Regions from separate parts of the Mesorhizobium sp. M1365 genome, predicted to be linked through region 1. Evidence: predicted binding sites of a transcription regulator. Region 1 holds the regulator's gene; the other holds the start of a gene.
What was found. The regulator PhoB, encoded in region 1, activates phosphate uptake and scavenging genes when phosphate is short. The targets are predictions, from matches to a motif close to TGTCATNNANCTGTCAT.

Region 1 (7,756 bases):
GACCACGGCATCGACCTTGTTGTCGTTGGCGGTCAGGAACTGTTCCATGTTCTTCTGAGCGTTGGCCGGCAGCCAGCCGTCGGTATAGGCCTCGCCGACATTCTTGATCTTGCCGCTGTCTATTGCCGCCTTCAGCACCTCCATCGAACCGGCAAACAGGAAATCGGCATTCGGATCGGAACCCGAACCCTTGATGAAGACATAGTTGCCTTCCGGCTTCACCTTGAAGACTTCCCGGGCCTGCATGCGGCCGACTTCCTTGTTGTCGAAGGTCAGGTAAAAGACGTCCTTGTTCTCGATCAGCCGGTCGTAGCCGACAACCGGAATACCTTCGTCCAGCGCCTTTTGCACGGCCGGCCCGATGGCCGAGGCGTCCTGCGCCAGGATGATCAGTGCGTTGGCGCCCTGCGAGATCAGGCTCTCGACGTCGGTGAGCTGCTTGCCGGGGTTGGACTGTGCGTCGGCGGAAATATACTTGTCGCCTGCGGCCTCGATGGCCGCCTTCATTGCGGCCTCGTCGGTCTTCCAGCGCTCTTCCTGGAAGTTCGACCAGGAAACGCCGATGACCTTGTCTTTAGCCTGCGCCACCGACGCCAGCGCCAGCGTCATGGCGACACCCGCCAGAATGGCGGTCGTGAATTTCTTCATCATATCCTCCCTGCGCCGCGTACGGCGTGACCAATTGGCTCAAAGACCAGCTTAGAAGCTCTAATTTTTTCGAGCCTCGAAAAAATACTGGTCCGATCTCCGGCTGCTGTCAACATCGATTCTGATGGATTTTGATGACTCTGCGAGTTTTTTCGAGCGTCGGAATAAACGATGACAGCGCCACCTGCATCTGACACTATTTGCCTCATCCGACACTATTTGTCGGACATTACCGACGGCTTCCGGTTCATGAGCGGCCGCGGCAACCGGGAGGAAAGCAAAACAATGTCGGTCGGAATCCGCCATGACGATTTGCGCCGGCGCAACCGGGCGATGGTGATCTCGGCGGTGCGCCGGGCCGGCCAGCCATCGCGTACTGAGATCGCAGCTACCACCGGCCTCAGTCATTCGACCATATCGGCGATTTCTTCCGACCTGATACGGGAAGGCATCCTCGCCGAGAGCAAGCCAAGTGAGCCCGTTTCGTTGAAACGCGGTCGTCCGCAAGTCGGCCTCGCCCTCAACCCGGAAGCGGCGGCGGTGCTGACCGTGGTGTTGTCGCTGAATTTCCTTTCGGCCGCCATTATCGACTACACGGGACAGGTGGTCGCCGAGGAACAGCGCCGGCTGGACACGCTGACTATGCCGCGCGACGAGCTGATCCGTGAATGCATGGCCATCGTCCGGCGCCGGCTGCAGGATCCAGATCTTGACGTCCGCAGTGTCGCCCGCATCGCCCTGGCGATTCAGGGCATTACCGACTCCCCTGCACGCGCCATGCTGTGGTCGCCGATCACGCCGCAGACCGACATCGCCTTTGCCGACATGCTGGAGGACGAATTCGGCATCCCGGCAACGGTGGAGAACGACTGCAACATGATGGCGGTGGCTTTGCGCTGGCGCAATCCGGATCGCTATCGCGATGACTTCATCGCCATCCTGCTTTCGCATGGCATCGGCATGGGGCTGGTGCTGAAGGGCGAACTGTTCACCGGGACGCATTCCTCGGGCGGCGAATTTGGCCACATGATCCATCGTCCGGGCGGCGCGCTCTGCCGTTGCGGGCGGCGCGGCTGCATCGAGGCGTATGCCGGCAACTACGCCATCTGGCGCAACGCCAGGCAGATGAGCGAAGACAGCGAACCGGTCGCCGACGTCAGCGACGCCGACATGCGCGCACTGGCGGCCCGGGCGCGCGAGAAAGATGGGCCGGAACGCGAGGCCTACCGCAAGGCCGGCGAAGCGCTGGGTTTCGGTCTCGGCTCGCTGTTCGCGCTGATCGATCCGGCACCGGTCGCGATGGTCGGCGCCAGTGCCGCCGCCTTCGATCTGATCGAGCCGGCCTTGCGGAAGGCAATCGCCCAGACCGCCGGCGGCCAGCATTCAGGCTCGATCTCCTTCGATACAGAGCCGAACGAATTGCCTCTGATCCGCGAAGGCTGCGCGATGCGGGCGTTAAGCTTCGTCGACCAGGAGATTTTCGCGCCGGGCGCGCAAATGAGGCCCAGCGTCAGAAAGAACGTAGCCTGACCAGGCGGGTCAATCTTCCCTGATCGCATAGCCGGCGCCGCGGATGGTGCGGATGACATCCGGCATCCGGCCGTTGTTGACGGCTTTGCGCAGCCGCCCGACATGCACGTCGACGGTGCGTTCGTCGATGTAGATTGTCTCCCCCCAGACATTATCGAGTAACTGGCTGCGCGAGAAGACACGGCCCGGATGCCGCATCATGAACTCGAGCAGCCGGAATTCGGTCGGCCCGAGCCTGATTTCGCTCTTCTTGCGATAGACCCTGTGCGATTCGCGATCGAGCACGATGTCGCCGACCTTCAGCACGCTGGACAGCACTTCCGGCTTGGCGCGCCGCAGCAGCGCCTTGACCCTGGCCATGAATTCCGGTGTCGAAAACGGCTTGACCAGATAGTCGTCGGCGCCGGTCGAAAGACCGCGCACCCGGTCGCTCTCCTCGCCGCGCGCGGTCAGCATGATGATCGGCAGCCGCTCGGTTTCGGGGCGCACCCGCAACCGACGACAGAGCTCGATGCCGGAAACCGCTGGTATCATCCAGTCGAGCACCAAAAGGTCGGGCACATTCTCCTGCAAACGGATCTCGGCTTCGTCGCCGCGTGTCACCACCTCGACCTGGTAGCCTTCGGATTCGAGATTGTAGCGGAGCAGCACACCCAACGGCTCCTCGTCCTCCACCACCATTATGCGTGGTGCGATCATCGGCTGGGCACCCCCATCATGTCACCGGTGCGGACATTGTCGTTTCGTCCTGCTTCGGACGATTGACCGGCAATTGCTCGCCGGTCAGCACATAATACGCATTTTCGGCGATGTTGGTGACATGGTCGCCGATCCGCTCCAGATTCTTGGCGCAGAACAGCAGGTGCGTGCAAGCGGTGATGTTGCGCGGATCTTCCATCATGTAGGTCAACAGCTCGCGGAACACGGACGTGTATTTAACGTCGATGCGCTCGTCGGCGGCACGAAGCTTGGCCAACGCGGCCGCATCGCCTGCAGCATATTCCTCGATGACACCCTGCACCTGGATGAGAACCAGCTGCGCCATCGCGTCGATGGAATGCGACAGGTCCCGCGGCGTGGCGCTGAGGCCGACCGCACTCACGCGCTTGGCGATATTCTTGGCAAGGTCGCCGATGCGTTCGAGGTCGCCCGCCATGCGGATCGCTCCGACCACATGGCGAAGATCGTGGGCCATCGGCTGGCGTTTGGCGATCAGGGTGATGGCGCGGTCGTCCAGTTCGCGTTGACGCGCATCCATGATGGCGTCGTCGGAAACGACGCGTTGCGCCAGCACGTTGTCGGAATTCAACAGCGCCTTGGTTGCCCCGCCGACCATCGAACCGGCGAGGTCGGCCATGTCGCGGATCAGCTTGCTGATCTGCTCGAGATCCTCGTCGAAAGAAGCGACTGTGTGTTCGCCCATGGTCCTGTCCTCATATGCATGATCGGAACGGCTCAGCCGAAGCGGCCAGTGATGTAGTCCTGCGTGCGCTTCTCGCGGGGCGACGTGAATATCTTCTCGGTCCGGTCGAACTCGACCAGTTCACCCAGATACATGAACGCCGTCTGGCGCGACACGCGCGCCGCCTGCTGCATGTTGTGGGTGACGATGACGATCGTGTAGTCGGCTTGCAATTCGTCGATCAGTTCCTCGATCTTGGCAGTCGACAGCGGGTCGAGCGCCGAAGCCGGTTCGTCGAGCAGAATGACTTCCGGCTTCACCGCCACGGTGCGGGCGATACAGAGCCGCTGCTGCTGGCCGCCGGACAGGCTCAAGCCGCTGGCGTTGAGCTTGTCCTTGACCTCGCTCCACAGCGCGGCGCGCTTCAACGCCTGTTCGACGCGGCCGTCCATCTCGGACTTGCCGAGGTTCTCGTAGAGCCTGACGCCGAAGGCGATGTTCTCGTAGATCGACATCGGGAACGGCGTCGGCTTCTGGAACACCATGCCGATCTTGGTCCTGAGGAGGTTGAGATCCTGCGACCGGTCGAGAATGTTCTTGCCGTCGAGCAGCACCTGGCCCTCGGCCGTCTGTTTTGGGTAGAGCTCATAGATGCGGTTGAACACACGCAGCAGCGTCGATTTCCCGCAGCCCGAAGGGCCGATGAAGGCCGTGACGCTGCGCTCGGGCAGCGACAGGCTGATGTCCTTCAGCGCCTTGCTCTGGCCGTAGTAGAAGTTGAGGTTCTTGACCTCGATCTTCGTCTTCTCGGCGACCGTTTCGGCCATCGTCATGTCTGGGGACAACATCTGTGTCATCTGTCCTCTCTGCGTCCGGTAAGGCTGCGGGCGAGGATGCTCAAGCCCAGAACCGTCAGGGTGATTATGAGTGCGCCGGTCCACGCCAGTTGCTGCCATTCCTCGTAAGGGCTGAGAGCGAACTGGAAGATGGTCACCGGCAGGCTGGCCATCGGCGCGTTGATATTGCTGCTCCAGAACTGGTTGTTGAGCGCGGTGAAGAGCAGCGGCGCCGTCTCGCCGGAAATGCGTGCTATCGCCAGCAATATGCCGGTGACGATGCCGGACAATGCGGCGCGGTAGGCGACCGAACGGATCACCACCCAGCGTGGCGCGCCGATCGCGGCACCGGCTTCACGCAACGCGTTCGGCACCAGGTTGAGCATGTCTTCAGTGGTGCGCACGACCACCGGAATGACCAGGATGGCAAGCGCAACGGCGCCGGCAATGGCCGAGAAATGTCCCATTGGCCGCACCATCAGCTCATAGACAAACAAGCCTATGATGATCGACGGCGCCGACAACAGGATGTCGTTGATGAAGCGGACGACGGTGGTGATGCGCGAAAAGCGTCCATACTCGGCCATGTAGGTTCCCGCCAGCACGCCGATCGGCGTGCCGACGACAACGGCGATGATCGTCATCAGCAGGCTGCCCGTGATGGCATTGAGCAAGCCGCCGGCCTCGCCCGGTGGTGGCGTCATCTCGGTGAAGACCGCGAGCGAAAGCCCGGCTGTGCCCTTATAGACCAACGCGCCGAGAATGAGCGCCAGCCAGGCAAGCCCGATGCCGGCGGCGACGACGCAAAGCGCCATCATCACCGAATTCCTGGCTTTGCGGCGGCTGTGGAGCGATGAGGATGTCGACATCGGTCAGGCTCCCGTACGGGCGTCGATCCGCATCAGCATATAGCGGGCGGCGGCGAGGATCAGGAAGGTGATGACGAAGAGGATCAGGCCGAGCGAAACCAGCGAGGAGGTGTAGAGGTCGCCGTCGGCCTCGGTGAATTCATTGGCGATGGTCGCCGAGATCGTCGTGCCCGGCGCGAACAGGGAGGCACTGATGCGATGTGCGTTGCCGATGACGAAAGTCACCGCCATGGTTTCGCCGAGTGCCCGGCCGAGGCCAAGCATGACGCCGCCCATGATACCGATGCGGGTATAGGGAATGACCACGCGCCGGGTCACTTCCCAGGTCGTGCAACCGATGCCATAGGCCGATTCCTTCAGCACCGCCGGCACCGTATCGAAGACGTCCTTGGTGATCGAGGTGATGAAGGGCAGCACCATGATGGCGAGGATCAGCGCCGAGGTCAGAAGGCCGATGCCGTAAGGAGGGCCGGCGAAAAGGCTGGATAGTCCCGGCACGCCGTGGAAGATGTTGATGATGAAGGGCTGTATCGTCGTCTGCAGGAACGGCGCGAACACGAACAGGCCCCAGATGCCGTAGATGATCGAAGGAATGCCGGCCAACAGCTCGACCGCTATGCCGATAGGACGCCTGAGCGGGCGCGGGCAGAGCTCGGTGAGAAAGATTGCAATGCCGATGCCGATCGGAACCGCGATCAGGATGGCAATGGCCGCCGTCACCAGCGTGCCGTAGATCGGCGCCAGTGCGCCAAATTTTTCCGTAACGGGATTCCAGCTCTCAGTCGTCAGGAAAGAAAAACCGAACGACGACAGCGCCTGCCATGAGCCGGCAAACAGCGAGATGGCGACACCGCCGAGGATGACCAGCACAAGAATTGCGGAAGCGCGGGTGAGTCCGCGGAATATGGCATCTGTGAGCGCGAAGCGCCGCACCGTAGCTTCCCTGGCCCGGGCTGCTGCAGATGATGGCACGGCATCGGAAGCGATGGTCATTGGGTCCTCGCGATTAAAGGCAACAGGGAGGGCGCCATCGACGCCCTCCCTGGAGGAGATTACATAGCCGAGTAGAGCGGCTTGCCGTCGTCGCCGACGACTTCCTTGGCCCACATGGCCTTGACGCTCTCAACCACCTTGTCGGGCATCGGAACGTAGTCCAGCTCGCCGGCCATCTCGTCGCCCTTGTCGTATGCCCAGGCGAAGAATTTGAGCGCTTCGCCGGTGGTCGCGGCATCATCCGGCTTCTTGTAGAGCAGGATCCACGTTGCCGCCGTCATCGGCCAGGACTCGGCGCCCGGCTCGTTGGCGAGGATGACGCCATAGCCCGGCTGCGAGCTCCAGTCGGCATTGGCCGCTGCCGCCGAGAACCCCGCCGCGGTGGGCTCGACCTTCTTGCCGTCCTTGTTGATCATATCGGTGTGGGTGAGCTTGTTCTGCTTGGCGTAGGCATATTCGACATAACCGATCGCGCCGCCGGTCTGGGAGACGTTGTTGGCAACGCCCTCATTGCCCTTGGCGCCGATGCCGACCGGCCATTCCACGGCCTTGTCGACGCCGACCTTTTCTTTCCAGACCGCGCTGACGTCGCCGAGGTAATAGGTGAAGTTGAACGTCGTGCCCGAACCATCGGAACGGTGAACGACCGCGATCGCCTGCGAAGGCAGCTTGACGTCGGGATTGAGCTTCTTGATCGCTTCGTCATCCCAGCTCGTGATCTTGCCGAGGAAGATGTCGGCCAGCGTCGGGCCGTCGAGAACCAACTCGCCCGGCTTGATGCCTTCGAGATTGACGACGGGAACGATGCCGCCCATCACCATCGGGAACTGAGCCAGTCCGGTCGCTTCAAGCTCGTCGCCCTTGAGCGGCGCATCCGAAGCGCCGAAGGTAACGGTCTTGGCCTTGATCTGCTTGATGCCGCCGCCGGAACCGATCGACTGGTAGTTAAGGCCAACGCCGGTGTCTTTCTTGTAGGTGTCGGCCCACTTCGCATAGATCGGGTAGGGGAAGGTGGCGCCGGCGCCGGAGATGTCCGCGGCGAGCGCGGCGGACAGGGTGAGGGTGGTCGTCGCCGCAGCCATTGCAATCGCAACGGCCGCCGAGCGGATGAAATGTCTCATGTGGCCTGCTCCTGTTCGGAATATGGTCTCTCGGCGCCATTCCTCCGGCGCCCGCTGAGGCCAATAGCCCCCGATTATTACAGTCGCATGACAGTTTCATGTCGCTCCGGTAACGACGTCCAGCCGGGTTAAGAAGGAGCGGCCGCGGGCTTTTGTCGGCATGGGCCGCGGTTTGCCGCTGGAATCAGCAGCTTGCGTGAATTCCGGCCGGCATCGTCTGCTCGGCGATCGCAGCCACCGGCTTTAAAAGAAAAAAGCCGGACGGGAGCGCGTTGCATGCAGCCAGAACGTGTCATGGCCGCGCCATCGCCGAAACAGGTCCGTTGGGGTAAATCTGACCCTGTTTCTTGCCGGCGG
Region 2 (7,756 bases), 100 kb from region 1:
GTCGAAATCTTCTTGTGCGTCCTGGCGTCGACATCCGGGTTGATGCGCAGCGAGATCGGCGCGATCTTGCCCAGCGCGGTGGCGCGGGCCGACAGCAGCTCCAGCTCCGGTTCGGATTCGACGTTGAAACAGAGAATGCCGGCCGAGAGCGCAGAATCCATTTCGTGCGCGGTCTTGCCGACGCCCGAAAACAGGATCTTGCTTGCCGGGATGCCGGCCGCCAAAGCGCGGCGCAATTCGCCCTCCGAGACCACGTCGGCGCCGGCGCCGAGCCTTGCCAGCACCCTAAGCACGGCCTGGTTGGAATTCGCCTTCATGGCATAGCAGACGAGAGCATCGAGCCCGGCAAAGGCCTCGGTGAAGACGCGAAAATGCCTGGTCAGCGTCGCCGTCGAATAACAGTAGAACGGCGTGCCGACGCTGGCGGCGATGTCTGATATCGCCACGTCCTCGGCATGCAGCGCGCCGTCGCGGTAGTCGAAATGGTTCACGAGATTGGTCCGAAATCAGAGCAGCGGGTCGAGGATGAATTTCTTGTCCTCGACAGGTTTTTCCGGCTCCGGCGGCAAGGGTTGCTTGACCTTCTCGGCGTCCTTGCGGGCCTGCACGGCTGCCGCGTACGGCGTGTCGAGCGCAGCCTTCCTGCCGCAGGCCGCAACGGTGGCCATTGCCGCCAGCAGCGTCAGCGTCACCAAAATCCTGCTTCCGGTCATCGTGCCATCCGTCCGAAACTGTTGCCCGCAGCCGCTTCTAGCCGAGTTTTGCGGCCATTGCACCCCGCGTCTTACGCCTTGGCGAGCCGCTTTTTCCAGTAGCGGATCTGCTTGCGCACCTCGGACGGCGCGGTGCCGCCGAAGCTCGTGCGGCTCTTTACAGAATTCTGCACGGCAAGAACCGAAAACACGTCGGCGCCGATACCGGGGTGAATGGACTGCAGATCCTCCAGCGAAAGCCTGTCGAGCCCGACCTTCTTCTCCTCGGCCAGCGCCACCGCCCGACCAGTGATATGGTGCGCCTCGCGGAACGGCAGGCCGAGCGTGCGCACCAGCCAGTCGGCGAGGTCGGTCGCAGTCGAATAGCCGGCGCCGGCCGCATTCTTCATCGCGGCAGTGTTCACCGTCATATCGCGCACCATGCCGGTCATCGCCGCCAGCATCAGGTCGAGCGTCTCGGCCGCGTCGAAGACGGATTCCTTGTCTTCCTGCATGTCCTTGCCATAGGTCAGCGGCATGCCCTTCATCACCGTCAGCAGGCCGACGAGATGGCCGGTGACGCGGCCGGTCTTGCCGCGCACCAGTTCGGCAGCGTCCGGGTTCTTCTTCTGCGGCATGATCGACGAACCCGTCGAGAAACTATCCGATAGCCTGACGAAGCCGAATTGCGGCGTCGACCAGATGATGATCTCTTCGGCCAGCCGCGACAGATGCGTCGCGCAGATCGCCGCCAAGCCCAGGAACTCGAGCGCGAAATCGCGGTCCGAAACACTGTCGAGCGAATTGCGCATCGGCTCGCGGAAGCCAAGCGCCTTCGCCGTCTGGTGCCGGTCGATGGGAAAGCTGGTGCCGGCGAGGGCGGCGGCGCCGAGCGGGCTTTCATCCATCCGCTCAATCGCATCGCGGACGCGCGACAGGTCGCGTGCAAACATCTCGACATAAGCCATGCAGTGGTGGCCGAAGGTCACCGGCTGCGCCGCCTGCATGTGGGTGAAGCCCGGCATCACCGTTGCCGCATGCTCCTCGGCCCGATCCAGGAACGCCGTGATCAGGCCCTTCAGCGCCTCGGTGACGCGAAAGCACTCGTCCTTGACCCACAGCCTGAGGTCGACCGCCACCTGGTCGTTGCGCGAGCGGGCGGTATGCAGGCGGCCAGCGGCGGGGCCGATCAGCTCGGCCAGACGGGCCTCGACATTCATGTGGATGTCTTCCAGCCTGGTCGAAAACTCAAATGTACCAGCCTCGATCTCTGCCAGGATCGTGTTCAGCCCGTGAGCGATTTTTTTTTGGTCGGCCGCCGAAATAATGCCCGTTTGCGCCAGCATCTGGCTATGGGCGATCGAGCCGCGAATATCTTGCGCATAGAGTTTGCGGTCGAACGAGATCGATGCGTTGATCGCTTCCATGATTGCGGCCGGACCCGAGGCAAAACGTCCGCCCCACATCTGGTTGCTGGCCTTCTTGTCGTTCATCGCTATAACCCGTGCTCCGGAGCAGTTTTTGAAAAATGGCAGACGGCAATAGATTTTTCCCGGCTTTGCGTCTCATCCTCGCCGCTTTGGTTGCGGGCGTGCTGGCCGGCGCGGTCGCGGTATATGTCAGGGAAAGCAGTTCTGGCAACAAGGCGCCCGCGCAAGTGGCCGCCGGCGGCGGCAAGGACGACGTCGCCTGCGCCGCCAAGACCGACCGTGCCAAGAAGATCGCCGCCGCTGCCACCGGCCAGGTTGCCGCGCTTTTGCCGGCGGATCCGCCGCAATCGCTGAAAAGCCTTGCCTTCAACGGCCCCGACGGCAAGCCGACGACGATCGCCGATCATGCCGGCAAGACGGTGCTGCTCAATCTGTGGGCGACATGGTGCGCACCTTGCCGCGCCGAAATGCCCGCGCTCGATGCGCTGCAGAAGGAGATGGGCAGCGATGCGTTTCAGGTTGTTGCCGTCAACGTCGATGCCGGCGACGATGCCAAACCGAAGAAGTTCCTGGAGGACACCGGCGTCAAGTCGCTCGGCTACTATCGCGATGCCACGATGGCGCTGTTCAACGACGTCAAGACGCGCGGCCTGGCGCTCGGTCTGCCGGTCACCATGCTGATCGATGGGCAAGGCTGCCTGATCGCCCATATGAATGGCCCGGCCGAATGGTCGGGGCCGGATGCCAAGCGTCTGGTCGAGGCGGCGCTTCAGCCGGGATAGGCTCAGACCGTGCGCAGGCGCGGCTTGAGCACGGCAATGCTTGCGCCGCGTCGGCTGGCGGTGCGGATTGCCGGAGCGGCCACGCCCGTCAGTTCCCCGAATGTCTCGATCGGAGCCGGTTTGCCGAGGTAGTAGCCTTGCCCGATCTCGCAAGCCTCGGCGTCTAGGAACTGCAATTCACCCGGCGTCTCGATGCCTTCTGCCAGAACCGGTAGGCCGAGACCGCGTCCAAGCCCCAGCACGGCGCGAACGATCGCCGCGAACTGGGCGTTCTTGTCGACCGATTTGATGAACGACCCGTCGATCTTGATCTTGTCGAAGGGAAAGGCGCTGAGGTTGGACAGCGAAGAATAGCCGGTGCCAAAATCGTCCATCGCCACATGCACGCCAAGCGCCTTGACCTGCCTCAAGGTTGCCAGCGCGCGCGGCATGTCCTTCACCAGGGCCGTTTCGGTGATCTCCAGTTCGAGCCTGCCGGGGGCCAGGCCGGATCTCGTCAATGCGTCGTGCACCTTGCGGCTGAAATTCGGATTGTGAAGTTGCACGGCGGAGACGTTGACGGCGACCATCAGCGGGTTTGTCCAGCGAACAGCATCGTTACAAGCCGTCGTCAGCACCCAGTCGCCGATCTGCGCGATAGCGCCACTGTCCTCGGCCACGGGGATGAAAACGGCCGGAGAAATGTCACCCCGCTCAGGGTGCTGCCAACGGACCAGGGCTTCGAAGCCGATCATCCTGCCGCCGCGGATCTCCTTCTGCGGCTGATAGACGAGGTGGAACTCCTTGCGGGCGATCGCCTGGCGCAATTCATGCTCCATCACGCGCTTGTCGCGGGCCGCGGTGCCCATGGCTATCTCGAAAAACCGATAAGTGTCCCTGCCTTCGGTTTTGGCGCGATGGAGTGCCGTGTCGGCATGGCTGATCAGGCCGGCCTGGTCTTCGGCATCCAGCGGAAAGAAGGCGATGCCGATGCTGGCCGAGACGAGGCCGGAGCCGACCGAAACCCTGTTTTCCTCCCGGATCGCCGCCAGCAAGTCCTCGGCTATCCGGCCTGCGGCCAGGGGGTCGGGGAGGTTCGGAGCTATGATGGCAAATTCATCGCCGCCGAGACGCGCGAGCATCTGTCCGTGGCGCGGGATGCCGGAAATGCAGTGCGCCAGCTTCTGCAGCATAGCATCGCCGGCCCCGTGGCCATAGAGGTCGTTGACTTGCTTGAACCGGTCGAGGTCAAGCAGCAGGAGCGCCAGATGTCCATCCTTGCCGCCACGATCCATTGAGGCGAATTCTGCTTCCAGCCGGGAAGAAAAGCTCCGCCGATTGGCAAGCCCGGTAAGCGGATCGAAATGCGCGAGGCGGAGGATCTCTTGTTCTGCCTTCTTGCGCTCACGGATGTCGCGAACGGCAAGCACCGTATGAGGCCTGCCGCAGTAGGTGATTTTCCTGGCGATCAGCTCGACAGGAATTCTCGCCCCGTCGCTGCCCCTTACCTTCGCTTCCTGCGCCTGTTCGCCGAAGCCGGACATATCGGCTGCGCTCTGTCCGTCGAAAAGCTCGCCGAATTGCATCGTGTTCAGGGTGGCTGTCGCTGTTCCGGTCAGCTTCGCCATACTGTCATTGGCGCTGACAATGCGGGTGCCATCGCAAACGATCAGACCTTCCACCGCCGCATTGGCGAGATCGTGCATGCGATCGGCCTCGAGCTTCTGGCGGCGAAAGCGCAGGTCGATCCACAGCGCGGCACCCGATAGCACAAGGATTATCAGGCTGGCGACCGCTGCGGCAAAGGCCTGGGAAATGGGCTCGATGGAATGTTCGGATATTTCAATCGAGGAATCCGGAATGATCGACACCGCAGCCATCGCGATGAAATGCAAGCTGCAAATCGCCAGCGTCAAAAGCGCGGCGCCGCCGAAAGTCGCGAGCGCTGACGGACGGCGCAAGACGACAAGGAGCGCCAGTGCCGCGAGGGTCACGCCGGCCAGAAGCGATATCGCGACAAGGAGCAGGTTCCATGCGACCCGGCCTTCGACCTCGAAAGCTGCCATGCCGATGTAGTGCATCGTCGCGATGGCGCCGCCCAGAATGGCGCCACCGACGAGGAAATGGTCGATGCCGCGGCGCAAGGTGGCGACCCACATCCCAAGCGCGGTCATGATAATGGCGGCGGCAAGCGAAAAGGCGGACAATCCCGGATTGTATGCATTCGGTATTCCCGGCGTAAACGCGGTCATGGCGATGAAATGCGTCGCCCATATGCCGAACCCGGTCGAGGCCGCGGCGATCATCAGCCAGACAAGCCGGTTTCGCTCGGTCGATCGGCCGACATGCTTAAGGAGATTAACCGCCGAGAAGCAAGAAATTCCACAGATGAGTGCGGCAAGCGCAACCAGTCTCGGATCGTGCTGACTTACAATACAATTATAGACCGTCAGCATCCTGGTTCACTCGGTCTGCCAAAATTAACAGGGGAGGTGTGACTGATTAGCTCTTGGAGATTTTAACGAATGGTTAACCCGTGGGCCATGCGGCGGGTCTTTTCGGGGGAAAACCGACGCCGCTGCGCCCAAAAAGACGGTGATGTGATTTCTGGCGCCCGGTTTCAGTAGCGAGTGCACTTTAGGAAGGAATGATGTTCATTGATCCGCAATAAAACCGTTGTCCGATTGTCATCAGCGCCACATATTGGCTTTGCGGAAGTGCCCCTTTCGCCAATGACAAACGGGAGATGAAACATGAAGTTCTTCGGCTTTGCGGCCGGTATCGCCGCCACCGTGACCCTGCTTTCCACCACCTCCGCCTTCGCCGTCACGCAGATCAGCTGGTGGCACGCCATGACCGGCGCCAACGCCGAGGTCGTCGCCAAGATCTCCAAGGATTTCAACGCCAGCCAGAGCGACTATGAGCTCGTTCCGGTGTTCAAGGGCACCTATCCGGAGACGCTGAATGCCGGCATCGCTGCCTTTCGTGCCGGGCAAGCGCCCGATATCCTCCAGGTGTTCGACGTCGGCACCGGCGTGATGATGGCGGCCGAGGGTGCGATAAAGCCGGTGGCCGATGTGATGACCGGCGCCGGGATGACTTTCGACAAGAGCCAGTATCTGCCCGGCATCGTCGGCTATTATTCGAAGCCGGACGGCACCATGCTATCGTTCCCCTACAACTCTTCCTCGCCGATCCTCTATTACAACAAGGACATCTTCCAGAAGGCAGGCCTCGACGTGAACAATCCGCCCAAGACGTGGAACGAGGTGTGGGAAGCTGCCAAGAAGATCAAGACGAGCGGCGCCGCCCCTTGCGGCTATACCTCGACCTGGCTGACCTGGATCCACCTGGAGAATTTCGCGGCGTGGAATGACGTGCCTTGGGCCACCCAGCAGAATGGCCTGGCTGGAGGTGATGTCGAACTCAAGATCAATGCGCCGATTTTCGTCAACCACTTCCAGGCGCTCGCTGGCCTGGCCAAGGACGGCACGTTCAAATATGGCGGACGCACCTCCGAAGCCAAGCAGATATTCCTCGCCGGCGAATGCGGCATCTTCACCGAATCGTCGGGCGGCCTCGGCGATATCGTCAAGTCCGGCATGAACTATGGCATCGGCCAGCTTCCGTATGATACCGACGCCAAGGGCGCACCACAGAACACGACGCCGGGTGGTGCCAGCCTGTGGGTGTTCGGCAACAAGTCGGACGAGGAATACAAGGGTGTCGCCGCCTTCTTTGCCTATCTGTCCAAGACCGATGTGCAGGAATATCTGCACCAGAAGTCGGGATACCTGCCTGTGACGCTCGCCGCGTATGAGGCGACGAAGAAATCAGGCTTCTATGACAAAAACCCCGGCCGCGAGACACCCATCCTGCAGATGACGGGCAAGGCGCCGACCGACAACTCGAAGGGCGTGCGCCTGCCGAATCTGCCGCAGGTGCGCGATATCCAGAACGAGGAGCTGGAGAAGATGCTGGCCGGCCAGCAAACCGCCCAGCAGGCACTCGACAATGCGGTTGCGCGCGGCAACGTCGCGATCAAGGAAGCGCTGGAGAACTGACGGGATTATCTCGGTTAGTCGGTTGGAATATCGCCCACGCGGGCTCGCGTGGGCGACACCTGGATAGCGAGGGAAATCAGCCTGTCTCCACGCGTCGTATTTCCCAACAAGATCCTGCCCTACCTGCTGGTGGCGCCACAGCTCGCCATCACCCTGGTTTTCTTCTACTGGCCGGCCGGTCAGGCGCTTTACCAGTCGATGCTCAGGCAAGACCCGTTCGGGCTGAAGAGCAGGTTCGTCTGGTTTGCCAATTTCCGGAAGGTGCTGGCCGATCCGGCCTACCTCAACTCGATCAAGGTCACCGTAGTGTTCTCTCTTGCGACCGCGATCGTTGCCATGGTTGTGGCCCTGCTGCTCGCGGTCATGGCCGAGAAGGCCGTGCGCGGCAAAGGCCTCTACCGCACACTGTTGATATGGCCTTACGCCGTGGCGCCGGCGATTGCCGGCATGCTTTGGCTTTTCCTGTTCAATCCCTCGATCGGCTCGTTGGCCTATTTGCTGAGAAGCCTCGGCATCGTATGGGACCCGCTGCTCAACGGCACCCACGCCATGATCCTGCTGGTGTCGGCTGCTGCCTGGAAGCAGATCAGCTACAACTTCCTGTTCTTCGTCGCCGGCCTGCAGGCGGTGCCGAAAACGCTGATCGAAGCGGCGGCCATGGACGGCGCCGGCGAAACCAAGCGCTTCTGGACCATCGTCTTCCCGCTGCTTGCGCCGACAAGCTTTTTCCTGCTGGTCGTCAACACCGTCTATGCCCTGTTCGACACGTTCGGCATCGTTCATGCCGTCACCGGCGGCGGGCCGGGCAA

Region 2: ugpB (sn-glycerol-3-phosphate ABC transporter substrate-binding protein UgpB) is a predicted target of PhoB. The motif match lies at 5,558-5,574, and genes of this name have one in related genera.

Annotation. Positions count from the first base shown of each region.
Region 1 is NZ_JAMYLG010000002.1:251,107-258,862, reverse strand. It holds gene xylF (D-xylose ABC transporter substrate-binding protein) at 1-648, opposite strand, end outside; gene NKH04_RS03410 (ROK family protein) at 934-2,178, shown strand; gene phoB (phosphate regulon transcriptional regulator PhoB) at 2,188-2,877, opposite strand; gene phoU (phosphate signaling complex protein PhoU) at 2,894-3,601, opposite strand; gene pstB (phosphate ABC transporter ATP-binding protein PstB) at 3,634-4,437, opposite strand; gene pstA (phosphate ABC transporter permease PstA) at 4,434-5,285, opposite strand; gene pstC (phosphate ABC transporter permease subunit PstC) at 5,289-6,278, opposite strand; gene pstS (phosphate ABC transporter substrate-binding protein PstS) at 6,338-7,399, opposite strand.
Region 2 is NZ_JAMYLG010000002.1:355,488-363,243, forward strand. It holds gene lysA (diaminopimelate decarboxylase) at 1-491, opposite strand, end outside; gene NKH04_RS03980 (hypothetical protein) at 507-713, opposite strand; gene argH (argininosuccinate lyase) at 785-2,185, opposite strand; gene tlpA (thiol:disulfide interchange protein TlpA) at 2,221-2,904, shown strand; gene NKH04_RS03995 (bifunctional diguanylate cyclase/phosphodiesterase) at 2,907-5,339, opposite strand; gene ugpB (sn-glycerol-3-phosphate ABC transporter substrate-binding protein UgpB) at 5,637-6,947, shown strand; gene ugpA (sn-glycerol-3-phosphate ABC transporter permease UgpA) at 7,029-7,756, shown strand, end outside.